DNA from 4 places in the Leptolyngbya sp. CALU 1928 genome. Region 1 is predicted to be linked to each of the others. Evidence: predicted binding sites of a transcription regulator. Region 1 holds the regulator's gene; each other region holds the start of a gene.

Evidence for each region. The regulator NtcA, encoded in region 1, controls nitrogen genes in cyanobacteria. The targets are predictions, from matches to a motif close to TTTGTANNNNNNNNTACAAA.
Region 2: a site for NtcA is predicted at 1,829-1,848, ahead of AC1S5B_RS07650 (ammonium transporter). Genes of this name have one in related genera too.
Region 3: a site for NtcA is predicted at 1,776-1,795, ahead of AC1S5B_RS04860 (DUF4327 family protein). Genes of this name have one in related genera too.
Region 4: a site for NtcA is predicted at 1,804-1,823, ahead of AC1S5B_RS09525 (DUF6761 family protein). Genes of this name have one in related genera too.

What each region holds. Positions count from the first base shown of each region.
Region 1 is NZ_JBXBCE010000019.1:313,724-317,188, reverse strand. It holds gene AC1S5B_RS26795 (DUF3084 domain-containing protein) at 1-832, opposite strand, end outside; gene ntcA (global nitrogen regulator NtcA) at 987-1,658, opposite strand; gene fabI (enoyl-ACP reductase FabI) at 2,053-2,832, shown strand; gene AC1S5B_RS26780 (hypothetical protein) at 2,829-2,954, opposite strand; gene pcrA (DNA helicase PcrA) at 2,953-3,465, shown strand, end outside.
Region 2 is NZ_JBXBCE010000001.1:1,642,324-1,645,788, reverse strand. It holds gene AC1S5B_RS07650 (ammonium transporter) at 1-1,555, opposite strand, end outside; gene AC1S5B_RS07645 (polysaccharide deacetylase family protein) at 2,167-3,465, shown strand, end outside.
Region 3 is NZ_JBXBCE010000001.1:1,057,321-1,060,785, reverse strand. It holds gene AC1S5B_RS04870 (hypothetical protein) at 355-777, shown strand; gene AC1S5B_RS04865 (hypothetical protein) at 937-1,296, shown strand; gene AC1S5B_RS04860 (DUF4327 family protein) at 1,426-1,647, opposite strand; gene pdxA (4-hydroxythreonine-4-phosphate dehydrogenase PdxA) at 2,000-3,115, opposite strand; gene petM (cytochrome b6-f complex subunit PetM) at 3,217-3,318, shown strand; gene AC1S5B_RS04845 (ArsR/SmtB family transcription factor) at 3,384-3,465, opposite strand, start outside.
Region 4 is NZ_JBXBCE010000001.1:2,048,737-2,052,201, forward strand. It holds gene AC1S5B_RS09510 (hypothetical protein) at 1-467, shown strand, start outside; gene AC1S5B_RS09515 (BolA family protein) at 618-872, shown strand; gene grxD (Grx4 family monothiol glutaredoxin) at 935-1,258, shown strand; gene AC1S5B_RS09525 (DUF6761 family protein) at 1,353-1,601, opposite strand; gene AC1S5B_RS09530 (response regulator transcription factor) at 1,881-2,660, shown strand; gene proB (glutamate 5-kinase) at 2,739-3,465, opposite strand, start outside.

The DNA.
Region 1 (3,465 bases):
GATTCGCTTCTCGCAAAAGCTGATCGATCGCGGCTTGAGTAGAGCGCGGGTCAAGAATCCGAACGACCGCAGAAGAGAGTACCTGCCCTCGCTGAATTGCTACATTGCCCCGGCGTAAACCCTCAGCTTCCCGCTCTAGCTTGCCAATTTCTTGCACCAAAAAATCTTGCTGGGCTTCTAGCTGTTTGAGTCGCCCTTCTCGCTCATTGATAACCGCATTTTTGGCTCTAATTTCCTCTTCCGCCACTGCCACAACTCGACTCTGCTCAGCTTGCAGTTGTCTAATATTGGAGCGGAATTGCAGTACTTGCTCAGAGATTGCGGCAAGTTGACTGCGGTTTTGTTCGAGAGTCTGTTGGACTGCAACACGATCGCTCAGGGCGCGATTCCGTTCGGCGATCGCGCTTTTTAAGGAGCCGCCAATCGTCTGAATCTGTTTTTGAGTACTCATCAATTGCTTTTGAGCCGCAATTTCTTGGGCTTTTGCCCGGTTTAACTCTGCTTCGGTGCGCTTCTTTTGAGACTGAGCCGTTTCTAACTGGCTTTTCGCACTGTCTAGGTCACCGCGTGCCCGTCTTAGCTTGCGTTGAATCGTGCCTAACTCAAACACTCCCGTGCGGAGTGGACCACTCGTTGCAAACAAAATTCCTAAGGTAGAGGCGGCAACGACAATTCCAGTCAAAATGGTGATTAAGGTCGCCGTCCGACGAGGGCGCAAGTTAAACAGGCTAAGGCGGGCTTTTCCTACCTTGGTGCCAATGCGATCGCCGACAGTGGCAATCACACCACCAATCACCAAAATTGCAAATATTAGGATCAGCCCCGTAGACATCGCTGCTCCAAACCAAAACGCTCCAACTTTTGCAATGCAAACAGGGGCAAGCTCATCTATAGCCTACCCCATGAATCTTTGATGATGACTTCTACTTACGCGCTAATTTGTGAGCGCAAGGCTTTTATTTTTAAGCGTCTCAAACCTTAAATCATCAGGTAAACTGCTGACTTAACGTTACAGGATTATGAACAGTAATTTTCTTTTTATGAATCGAAACCATATTATCTTGTCTCAAGTCGCCTAAAAGCCGGGTAACGGTAACGCGGGTAGAGCCAATTGCTTCGGCGATCGCCTGATGAGACAGCTTCAGATCAATCGTAATTCCTTCCTTGGTGGGGGTGCCAAAATCTCGGCACAGAATCAATAAAAAGCTAACCAATCGAGAACCCATATCCCGATGAGCCAAGGTTTCAATCATCATTTCGGTCTGTAAAATGCGCGAAGACAAGCCTTGTAGCAAAATCATCGATAAATCAGGGTTATCTTTCAACGCCTTCTCGACCTGCTCAATCGGCACCGAAAGCAACTCCACGGGCGTAAATGCCACGGCATGATAGAAGCGATCAGACCGATGACCTGTAATCAGCGACAAAACCCCAAACACACTATTTTCTCTCAATAATGCAACTGTGATTTCTTCCCCCGCTTCGTATACCCTAGAGAGCTTTACGGCTCCCTTGACTAGAAAGTAGACGCGTTCAGCGGGATCGCCTGGAAAGAAAATTGTCTTACCCCGTTCAAACGATTCGACAACGGGAGGAAACACCCCACTTCCCATCTGACGAAATACCGATGCCAGTGGTCTATCTTGCGTCACAACCATAATTCCCCTGCTCGGAGTCCTTATTACGTGCCAACTCGTTGAATGAAAAGTGTCGAATGCCTGACATTTAACTCTGTAACTTAGAATACTTAAACGCACTCCTAGAGGTTTTTTTGTACTCGTTGTTACAAAATGGGGCGATCTCAACTCACATAAAAAAGGCTGGAGCTACTAATCTAATGCTCTCTCATTACCATTATAAAAGAGCCTAGGAAGTATCAGTATATTAACCGCAGCCTAGCAACTTGAACAAAATTCATTGCAAGAATAATTACTAAGATCCATTAAAACTGATTTCCGAAGCTAAACTTGGAACCCTTGAACTATTTTAGCTTGCTATCTTTGTACCTCATATTTCAGTATCCTCATAGGTGCCCTCAAAGTATTGATCACCATGCTCGACTTGACTGGAAAAAATGCCCTTGTGACCGGAATCGCCAACAACAGATCAATCGCCTGGGGTATTGCCCAACAGCTTCACAAAGCCGGAGCAAACATCGGCATTTCCTATCTGCCCGATGAAAAAGGGAAAATGGAAAAAAAAGTCGCTGAGTTGGTAGAGCCGCTCAATCCCAGCGTATTTGTGCCACTCAACGTTCAAGACGATGCTCAAATTCAATCCGCCTTTGACACCGTAGGCGACAAGTGGGGAAGAATCGACATTTTGATTCATTGTCTGGCATTTGCCCACCGAGACGACCTGACCGGTGGCTTTGTGGAAACGTCTCGCGCTGGTTTTGCCACCGCCCTAGACATCAGCACCTATTCCTTGGTCAAGCTTTGCGGGGCGGCAAAACCATTGATGACGGAAGGCGGCAGCATTGTAACGCTTACCTATTTAGGCGGCGTGCGGGTGATCCCCAATTACAACGTCATGGGAATTGCCAAAGCAGGGTTGGAAATGAGTGTCCGGTATTTAGCAGCAGAACTAGGTCCTCAAAATATTCGAGTCAATGGCATTTCTGCCGGACCTATCCGCACCTTGGCATCCTCTGCGGTGGGCGGCATTTTGGATATGATTCATCACGTAGAGGCAGTAGCACCTTTACGCCGCACGGTCACCCAAACAGAAGTGGGCAACACCGCCGCCTTTTTATGCAGCGACTTATCCAGCGGCATGACAGGGCAAATTCTTTATGTTGATGCGGGCTACGAAATCTTGGGCATGGCTTAGGCTAGATAAATTAGCATCAGTCCGGGGCGATCGCCCCCAATAAACCCTCTGCCGGACTCCACAGGATGGCAAGATGCGATACCCTTATCTAGAAACCGCACCTTCCACAAAATAGCCTCCATGAGCCAGACTCTCGATATCAGCCACCTTAATTCCTCTCAGCGTCAAGCCGTAGAACATTACTGCGGTCCGCTGTTAGTGGTAGCGGGAGCAGGTTCTGGCAAAACGCGAGCGCTCACCTACCGGATTGCAAACCTGGTTTTGAACCATAAAGTCGATCCCGAAAATATCTTGGCGGTCACTTTCACCAACAAAGCCGCACGGGAAATGAAAGAGCGGATCGAAAAGCTATTTGCCGATCAAAAAGCTCGCAGCGATTTTGGCAAGCCCTTAGATGCGCTCTCGCCTAGTGAGCAAACTCGGCTGAAATCCCACGTTTATAAAACCATTACCAAAGAGCTTTGGATCGGGACATTTCATGCGCTTTGTGCCCGAATCTTACGGCTTGATATTGAAAAATATCAAGATAGCAATGGGCGCAAATGGACGCGCAATTTTTCTATCTTTGATGAATCGGATGCTCAAAGTTTAGTCAAAGAGATTGTTACCCAAAAACTTAACTTAGACGACAAA
Region 2 (3,465 bases), on a different contig from region 1:
TACTACCGGATAAATCGGTTGGTAAACCTGTGCTGTCTTTAACGAACCCTGCATAGGCTTCCATGCCATGCTCGCTAATATCTAGCCCAATAAGCTCTTCCTCTTCAGTCACGCGGATGCCTAAAGTCGCCTTCAGGACATACCAGAAGATAGTGGAAACCAAGACAGTGAAACCACCCACTGCCATCACCCCGACAAATTGATTCCAAAGTTGCCCAATTCCACCACCCAAAAGCAGTCCAGCGGCTGGACCGGCTGTATACAGAGCACCAGGCGCATCGCTTGGACCCACTGCAAATAGACCGATAGCTAAAGTTCCCCAGACTCCACACACTAGGTGAACTGAAGTTGCCCCAACCGGGTCATCAATCTTAAGCTTGTCAAAGAACCCTACTGCAAACACGACTAAAATCCCACCGATCGTACCAATCACAGCGGCGGCTGGAATCGTAACAAAGGCGCACCCTGCGGTAACGGCAACTAATCCTGCCAGAATGCCGTTGATGATCATGGACAGATCCGGCTTGCCTAGATAGAGCCATGCCGTAATAGTTGCAGCAAGTCCGCCAAATGCACCTGCGGTGTTGGTCGTGATCGCAATATGAGAAATTAGCGAACCATCCCCCACTGCCATCGTTGAGCCGGGGTTGAACCCGAACCATCCTAACCATAGGATCAGAGCACCTAGAGTTGCAATGCTCATGTTATGGGCAGGTAGGGCGTTGGAATGCCCATTGGCACTATATTTACCTAGCCGAGGACCCAGAATTGCGGCAGCCATCAAGGCAGCCCAACCTCCCACTGAGTGAACCACGGTTGAACCTGCAAAATCCCAGAAGCCCAATGTGGCTAGCCAGCCTCCACCCCAGATCCAGTGTCCAGTAATGGGATAAGCGATACCAACCAGTAAGACACTGAAGATTAAAAAGCTAACAAACTTGATGCGTTCTGCTACGGCTCCAGATACAATCGTGGCGGCTGTTCCAGCAAAGACAAGCTGAAAGAAAAATTTTGCAAGCAGGGGGACGCCTGTCCAACTGAGCGCACTAAAGATGCCTTTATAAGCGTCTCCTGTGGCGGGGCTGTTGTCTGCACCAGCTAAAAAGAAGCCACCGCCGGTGCCGATGAAGCCACCTGTGCTGCTGAACATTAACCCAAATCCGATCGCCCAGAATGCGATCGTGGCAAGGGCAAACACAATCAGGTTTTTAGCGAGAACATTCACAGCATTCTTCTGGCGGCAGAAACCAGTTTCCAACATGCAAAAACCAGCATTCATGAAAAACACCAACATGCCAGCCACCAATACCCACATGGTATCGAGACCCACTTTGAGGGTTTCAGTGGTTTTTGCTACATCTGCGAGGGTCGGTGCGCCTTGAGCAAATGCTTCATACCCCCAAATTAATACAATGATCAGAGCAAGGGGAATGCAGGCTTGAGCGCTGGGGGATAGCTTTCTAGAGTACCAATCGAGCGATCGCCACTGGTTCTTTTGGGCTGGCATTAAACGCTGCTTCCTTCGGGCTGAAGGCGGCTTAACCGGAAGTCTCATGGTCATTAGTAGGAATTCCTCACTGAGTTTAAGTTAATGAGTTTGAGTTAATGAGCGGCACTTTGACGAGTAGCATCCTACATGACTAGTAGGAAGATGAGAAAACTGAAATTAGCGGAACCCTGAGCGATCTCACTGCTTCAAAAATCTTGAAGCGAAACAATCAAACGCTTAACGCATGAATTTTCTGGGTGCTATCTCATCTTTTTGAGGATGTCTAAGAAAATAACAAAAATAACCCTTAATGAATTGCATCTTTTTCGACTCGGTTATTCTGTAATCTTTTATACAAAAAATACTCTCTGTGGAGAATGATAAAAAGTTGTTAAGTCGATGACCATCGAGCATACTATGAACCAAAGTTTTTCTCTACCATAGGAAAAATTTCCATAGTGACAATCCGTAAAATCCGCCCCGGTGATTTCTATGCTGATTTGATTCAACACAGGGGTTGCTAAGCATAGGTTTAGGCAGAGAAGGCATAATATATCCGCGAGAAAACGTCAAAAAAACTGACAAAGCCACCGTTATGGGGTAGATATGTCTAGGGAACTTATGAAGCTTGGTGAACTATGGGCAGCGTGGGTAGGTTTTTTATCAAATTCAATCCGATGAGTCCTTTGAATCAGAGATCGCGACTGGCGATCGCCGTGCTTACTCCACTTCTATTTTGTGCAATTGAGCGATCGCACCCTGTTTCAGCAACCCTAACGATTGAGCGATCGTTAGATTCCAACAGCACCTTAGAGCAACCAAGCTCTGAACAACCCGCCATCGCGCAACCGCTGCCCCCTGCCAAAAGTCTCGCTTGTCAGCCAAACCAAGCGACTCAAACCACCAATGGACTGCTCCAACTGGTTAAAAACATTTCTCAAACCGCCAATTGGGTCGAACAACCTGCCTTTGGGATGGACGCGATCGTCGGTCAGATAGCGCCTCAGGTCATGGCGTATCTCAGTCCTAGCCCTTTTCCCGAAATCAACTCTCTCGCACGGAAAGCCAAAGTACCCGTCATGATGTATCACGACATCTTGCCGGAAAAACTCGTATTTTTTGATGTCACACCCCAAGAATTTGAGCAGCACCTCCAGCTAATCAAACAAAAAGGGTTAACTCCCATCAGCATGGATCAACTGGTCGTCCATCTCCGCACAGGCAGCCCATTACCAGCCAAACCAATCTTGCTCACCTTTGATGATGGCTACAAAGGGCATTACGACTATGTATATCCCCTGTTAAAAAAATATAATTACCCCGCACTCTTCTCGATTTATACCGCGAAAGTTGGCAAACAAATGGGACGCTCCAGCCTGAACTGGGAGCAACTGCGGGAAATGGCGAAAGATCCGCTTGTGACCATCGCCTCCCATAGCGTCAACCACAAGGTAATGGAAGGCTTGACTCCGGCACAACTGCTGCTGGAAACTCAAGATTCCAAACGCATTCTAGAAGCAGAGTTAAGTAGACCCATTCGCTACTTCACCTATCCAGAGGGCAAATTTGACAAAGCCGCCATGGAGTCTGTGCAAGCAGCAGGTTATGCAGCAGCCCTAACCATGAACGATGCTGAGGAGCAGCTAGCAGGTCAGTCACAAAGTTTATTGGCGATCGGGCGCATCGGGCAATCCCGTATTCAAGAAATGGTTGATATTGCTTGGGGCGGTTCCCCAGCGCCATCCGTCAGTATGGGGTTCAACTTCACAGCCCCTGTCCGTCGGCTTGATATGACAATCAATCAAAATCCGTTTATTTTTATTGCTGGCGGCAAGCCAGTCACCATTCACTACAACACCCGTGGGCAAATCCCTCAGATCATTGCAAACACCCCCGTCATCGCCGCTGTAGATGGCACATTCTTCTCCTTAGAAATGCTCGAATCAAACGAGATGCTAGGTCCAATCTATAGCCAA
Region 3 (3,465 bases), on a different contig from region 1:
CTTGACTTTTTCCTCATATTTTCTTAGATCCTGAGTAGCCTTTGCGAGATGAGAACCGAATCTTTCTAAGGCGAATAGAAGTTCGTGAAAGCCTTCGGAATCCTGCTGAGCAACGGCTCTTGCTTGACGAAAAGCGTCCCTAAAATAGATATCAATTTCTGATGGATACTTCTTTTCTAGAACAATCTGCGGGTACAGCCGCCTAGCAACTTATTCTACTGAAAATTGCTTTGGGTCTCCAATTAGGAATTTTTTCGCTTATCTTCAGGATGTTTATGGTTGATAGCGATCGAGATCGCCCTAACTTTGCCTACGCTTTAATTGCTACACCAGTTTTTGGAAGTGTCAATCTTAATGATAAGAGCAATCGCGGCTGTCCCCTTTCCCGAATACCATGAGGGTGCCAATCATTCGGTTTTTCGGTATATGCCTACGCCCCCGTTAACGCTTAATTTAGTTGAAGGGTCGGTTTCTTTTCAGTTCACGCCTGAAGCCGCCCAAACTCTGAAAATCCAAATTGCTGCGCTCATGACTAGCCTCAAAGCAGTTGCGACAAAAGGTGTGCCTGCTACCAAACCAAAGCCTCAGCAATCCATGGAGTATCGCTACACGGGAGATGTTTTTCTAGAAATTTTTTGTAACCCTAATATTTGGTCTTCGCCCTTTGCGGCAAAAGTGCTGATCACCCTCAGAGACGATCGCATTCGCCTGACTACTGAAGCCGAGTTGAGCCGACTGGTAGATGACGTGAACCAATATCTAGAGCCGACTGGTTAAAATCGCGATCTCTCAAGCAAGAATCGGCAAGATTACAGTAGAATCGTTGCAGTTTTTCTTTCAGACCCTTTATGCTCCTGCTGAAAGTGCGATTTCTCGCAGCATATATCCCATAAACATTTAGAAACCATTCCCTTGATCCTTAAGGAAACACACCTGATGAATTCTGAGACGCTGATTCAGCTACTGCAAAATGGTTTTCGTGTCACATTAGGTGCAACGGCATCCCTGATTGAGGTTGTTCAAGATCCACAAAAGCGGAGTGAAAACCTATCAAAACTTCGCCAAGAGTGGAGTCAGCTTGCCGAAGAATGGGCAGTTAAAGGAGAATCGACTGAGCAAGATGCTCGTAACTTTGTAGACACTGTTCTGAGTCAACGCCGCGCCCAAAACCCTTATCCATCAACGCCTACTACGTCTGTTCCAACCGCGCCTAGTGTCCAAACTGAACTGCAAGAACTGACTGTTCAAATTGCCACCATTCGGGCAGAACTCGAAAAGCTAAGGAATCAAGAGTAGAAAGACAGTTGCTTCTAACTCAGGATGTGGCAAGCATAGTACTTGCCACATCTTGGATGTGTTGACGACATTTTTCGATGAGGCTCAAAGCGCTGAGAGCCATGTGTAAACCGAAGACAGGCTATTTACTTAGTCGTTCTCCCACTTTTCGTAACCCATCAGATCGCCAATGCGATCTCTCAGCAAGAAATTACAGCGTTCTAATTCACATTCAATCCATGCCCATTCACGAGCAGGGATGTACTGGCACAAAATGTAGATAGGTTGATGGCGGCTCACCAGACCTTCTTGAACGAGTTGACGAGCCTCATCTTGAATTAAAGGTAAGGAATACTGAATTGATTGAAGCATAATCACCCTTCTAAGCTTCTTAGCACATCAAAACAACAAGTAGCGCTATTGAATGAATCAAGCGGGCAGATAAAAATTTAAGTTTTTAACAGTGCAGGAAAATTATTCGGGAACAGGTAAAATCTCTATCTGTAGCCTGATATACCATATAACTTGTATTTTTACGCCAATACTCTTCTGAGTATATTAAGAAAACTTGCGAAAGTCACTAAACCCTGACTAATATCTGGCGAAGATCTACTTGAATTTAGGCAAATAGCTGGGTCGAGTTGAGCCTGAGCGATCACGATCATCAGTGAATAGTTTGTGTGGTTTCCGTCGCTCAGGCTTGAATTTCACGCAGGGGAGGCTTTTAAGTGAGCAACTGTTGACGACGATCGCTCAATTCCACCGCCAAGTCGATCGCTGCTCTCATGCTGGTAGCATCTGCAACCCCCTGTCCGGCGATATCAAATGCGGTTCCATGGTCGGGGGAAGTGCGGACGAACGGTAGCCCAATCGTGGTATTGACAGCGCGATCAAATGCCATCAGTTTGACTGGAATGAGTCCTTGATCATGATACAAAGCGAGATAGGCATCAGAATAGTTTTGAGTTTTGGGTCTTGAGTTTTGAATGTCCTTCCCAATGCTTTTCCTGCGTGATATCTCTGTGCCAAACCAAGCTTGTCCAGGTTTGACCCAAAGGGTGTCAGGTGGTACAGGTCCTTCTAAAGCGATCTTGGGAAAGCGATCGCGCATTTGATTCAACCACGGGATCAACCAATCCTGTTCTTCCCGCCCCAGTTGCCCTTGTTCGCCACTGTGAGGATTGAGTCCTGCGATCGCAATTCGAGGAGTTTCTAAGCCGAAATCTTGTTGTAAGCAGTTAAGCAACAACTCTAGTTTCTGCGTCATTAAATCCGCTGTGAGGGTTTCAGAAACCTGCTGTAAGGGAATGTGGGTGGTTGCCAGCAGGGTTCGTAGTGTCCAGCCAGTGTAGGGCGATCGCGCTACAAACAACATGCCAAAGCGGTTGACTCCAGCGCGCTTAGCCAGCAGTTCAGTTTGTCCTGGATAGTGGTGCCCAGCCGCTTTCCAGGCAGATTTTGCGATTGGTGCCGTGACAATGGCATGAAAATCACCTAAGAGCGTCTGGGCGATCGCTTGATCCAAGAACTGAAAACTAGCGGCACCAGCGGCAGCGTTCTCTCTCCCTAAATGAATCTGCTGCTCAAGTTCTGGGTCGAGTCTCACATCCAATAAAGCCAAGTTATCTGGATTTGCCAATGGCTCTTCTGTACCCAAGGCTAGCAATTGGGAATAGGTTTTTTCTAACAGCGATCGACTGCCAATTACCGTGATCTCACAGCTTTGTCGAATCTGCGGATCTGCTAGGGCTTTTAACACCACTTCACTACCAATTCCTGCCGGGTCACCCACAGGAATTGCTAAGCGAGGACGAAACGGAGAATCGTGGGGTTTATCCATTGTTACTGGAAGTGTGAGCAATCTGGTTTAGAATTCTTGATAAGAGTGATATTTATATTTCACGACTTAATTGACGCGATCGCATAAGGAGCAACCAGTTCATGGGAGAAATTTTTACCACTGCTATTTTGGCATCTAGCCTAATTTTGGTAGGGTTAGGACTAGGATTTGTCATGCTAAAAGTACAAGGCGGCGAAGAGTAAGCGGCTTAGTTGAAGGATGAATAATCTTTTCTAAATCTATTGCTTCATCCTTCGACACCTAGCTTCTACAAATCTTCAGGTTCATCTAGATGCTCAGCCACTTCACGATATAGGTTTAGAACGTGACTATCTTTTAGAGAATAGAAC
Region 4 (3,465 bases), on a different contig from region 1:
ACGTTGTTAGCCCTACTAGCCAAGAAACTGGGATTCTCAGTTTGCAAGGCGGCACAAAGTTGATGCAAGAAGCAAACAGTGCCGTTTCTTCCCAAAATTATCCTCTAGCATTGAAAAAATTTCAGGAAGCCCGTCAAGTTTTCAACCAACTCTCCAATTTCTATCAAGAACTTGCCGGAAGTTTTTCTGGAATTGACAATCGGATTGCGGATGGGCATCGCCGCAAAGCCTTAGAAACCGCTGAAATGCGGGATAACTCAACCTATCAACTAGCCTTAGTGCATCGCGCTCAAAACCAGTCTGAATTAGCGGTTCCTCTGCTAGTGCAAATCATTCGGAGCCAACAACCTACGCGCGATTTAGGTAAAAAAGCTTATCAGCAGCTTTTTGAGCTTGGCTTTGTAGATTCTCCCTTCCCTCGACCCAGTGCCGATAGCGCTGTCCCGTCTCCCACTTCTGCCAAATAACTCGGTCAAACACCAAGTTGCTTTCAATTCGTATTTTTTGCTTCGTAGCGTTCAGTTGTGAAAGATGTCAAGTGGAACTCTAAGCAAACCCATAGATCAGTTTCAAATCGTTAAACTAAGTTGAGTTACTCAACAAGATAAGGAGGGTCAATGGTTAGCCCCGATCAGGTTGAAGCCATGATTAAGATTGAGATACCCGATGCTCAGGTTCAGGTTTTGACAAACGATGGCGAACACTACGAAGTGATTGTAGTCTCTCCAGTTTTTGAGGGAAAGCGATTAGTTCAACAGCATCAGCTTGTCTACCATGCGATTCAAACTGAAATGTTAACTGGAGCGATTCATGCAATGGCGGTTAAAACCTACACCCCTCAAGCCTGGGAATCTTCTAAGCAAGCTGTTTAGCTTAGTAGAGCCTTCAGTATTCAGCGTTCAATTAGTTCATAGCCCATTACTTAAGTAAACTTATGACTCCAGAGACTAAAGCACGGATTGAAAGCTTGATCCAAGACAACAAGGTGATGGTTTTTATGAAGGGGAATAAATTGATGCCCCAGTGTGGTTTTTCCAATAATGTTGTTCAAATTCTCAACGTTCTAGGCGTTCCGTTTGAAACAGTAGATGTTTTAGCAGATCCTGAAATTCGTGATGGGATTAAAGCATTTTCTAGCTGGCCTACCATTCCTCAAGTGTATGTAAATGGGGAGTTTGTGGGTGGCTCAGATATATTGATTGAGCTTTACCAGAAGGGTGAATTGCAGCAGATAGTAGAAGTTGCTATGGCATCGTAGCGATCGCGCTTGAAAGATGGCGATCGCCATTTACAGTCCATACAGATCTAAAAATCCCCTTTGTTTCGTTCAACAGAGGGGATTTTTGCTCTATTTAGTAGTAACCACGCTCAACTTCCGGCTCTGGTTTTTCAAAGTTAGAGACATCGTAGAGATAGCGAGTAACTTCTTCTTCCAAACGATGAATTAGATAGGCTTCAAGACTATTAGCTTGCCTTAGTGCAGCAAGGTAACCATCAATATACATTCGCAGATCATCAAATCGATAGCCTCGACTCCATAAGTCAACCAGATCGTCGGTTAACCGTTGGTAGTAACGAATTGTTAGAGTATCTTGCAGCATAGTAGGGTGTGAAAAGCGCCTTTGCTAAGAACAGTGGATTGCTGTCTTTCCACTAAACAAGATTAGGCTGATGCACGAAATGTGATTGCCAAGTCTAGTCTAATGAACCTATCTTAACTTTAATGAAGCGGATTCTAGTAGCTTTTTAGTCAGCCGTTAGAAAGATTTTAAATGTCACAGCCAATAGAAAGGCTGATCTTCTTGAGTAACGGTGATTACAAATATGAGCGGTGGTCTCTGTTACATTGAAAACACAAATCGGAAGGAAGTCAAGCCTGAGTGGTAGCTTTTTGTATCCAGATTGTTGAAGGAAATCCCCACTTGCGATCGCTGCTGGGGTGGCATTTGCAGCAGACTGGTTCAACAGTTTACCAATCTGCTGATATTCGCCAAGGAATGGACGTGTTCCAGCATCGTCAGCCGGGATTGGTGATTTTAGATTCTGAGTTGCCGGATGGAAACGGGGTTGAGTTTTGTCGGTGGTTAAGGCAGCAACAGTCCTTAATTTTGATGTTATCTGCCCGCAATACTGAAGCCGATATTGTGGAAGGACTACGGGCAGGTGCAGATGATTATTTGACTAAACCCTTTGGAATGCAAGAGTTCTTGGCACGAGTGGAGGCTCTAACCCGTCGTCGAGTGGCAATGCCACCGCCTATTTCCTTAGACTGTGGCGACTTGAAAATTGATCTAGTTCATCGTCGCGTTCGATTTAGAGACGAGTTAATCGATCTGACTCCTCAAGAGTTTAGCCTTTTATATGTGTTAGCCCAGGCGGAAGGTCTGCCGCTGAGCCGCTCAGAATTACTCCGTCGAGCTTGGCCCGATGCCATTGACAATCCGCGCACAGTTGACACCCATGTACTGTCACTGCGAAAAAAGGTGGAAACTGATCCACGCCAGCCTAGCTTAATTCAGACGGTTCGGAATGTTGGCTATCGCCTAAATTTGGAAAGTTTAACTCCCAGTATGCCGACTTCTGCCAATGATTACTCCAGCACTCGGCGTAAGTCATTGGTGCAGTCTTCTGCCCAACGAATGGCGGTGGGCGATTTATAAAACGCTAGAGAAGCTTTTCAAAACAGGACTCTTTGGAAGCATTGCGCTCCTTAAAGAACCCATTGTTGCGACCCTATTCTATGCTTCATGCATTAGTGCCAGGTTATCTCGATGAACGATGGTTTCTGGGCAGGAGTATCCTAAAATCTGCTGAATTTCATCAGATTGGTGCCCTTGAATTTTTTTCAGTTCTGTACTTCTATAGTTCACGATTCCACGGGCAAATTCTTCACCGGAACGATCGCACAAAGCGATCGCATCTTGGCTTTCAAACTCACCTTCCACGCAAATAATTCCGGCGGCAAGCAATGACCTGCCCGCATAACGAATTGCCTGCACTGCGCCTTCATCTAAAAAAAGCTTGCCCATAGGCACTAATCCATGGGCAATCCAGCGTTTACGAGCATTGGCAGGGCGGGGTTGGGGTTCAAACTGGGTGCCAAGCGCTTCACCTTGCAAGATCTTTTCAATATTTTGAGTTGCCCGCCCATCCGTGATCACCGTTCGCACGCCTGCCCCTGTAGCAATGTGGGCTGCTGAAATTTTGGTCATCATGCCGCCGGTGCCCCAATTGGAGCCGCGATCGCCAATCTGCACCTGTAAATCCTTAAGATCATCCAGTCGATGCACCACCGAAATGGGTATCGCATCAGGATTACTGCGGGGATCAGCAGAATACAAGCGATCCACATCAGTCAATAAAAATAGCCAATCTGCCTTCACTAAACTCGCTACGAGTGCCGACAACGTATCATTATCCCCAAATTTAAGCTCATCGACTGCTACCGTGTCGTTTTCATTCACG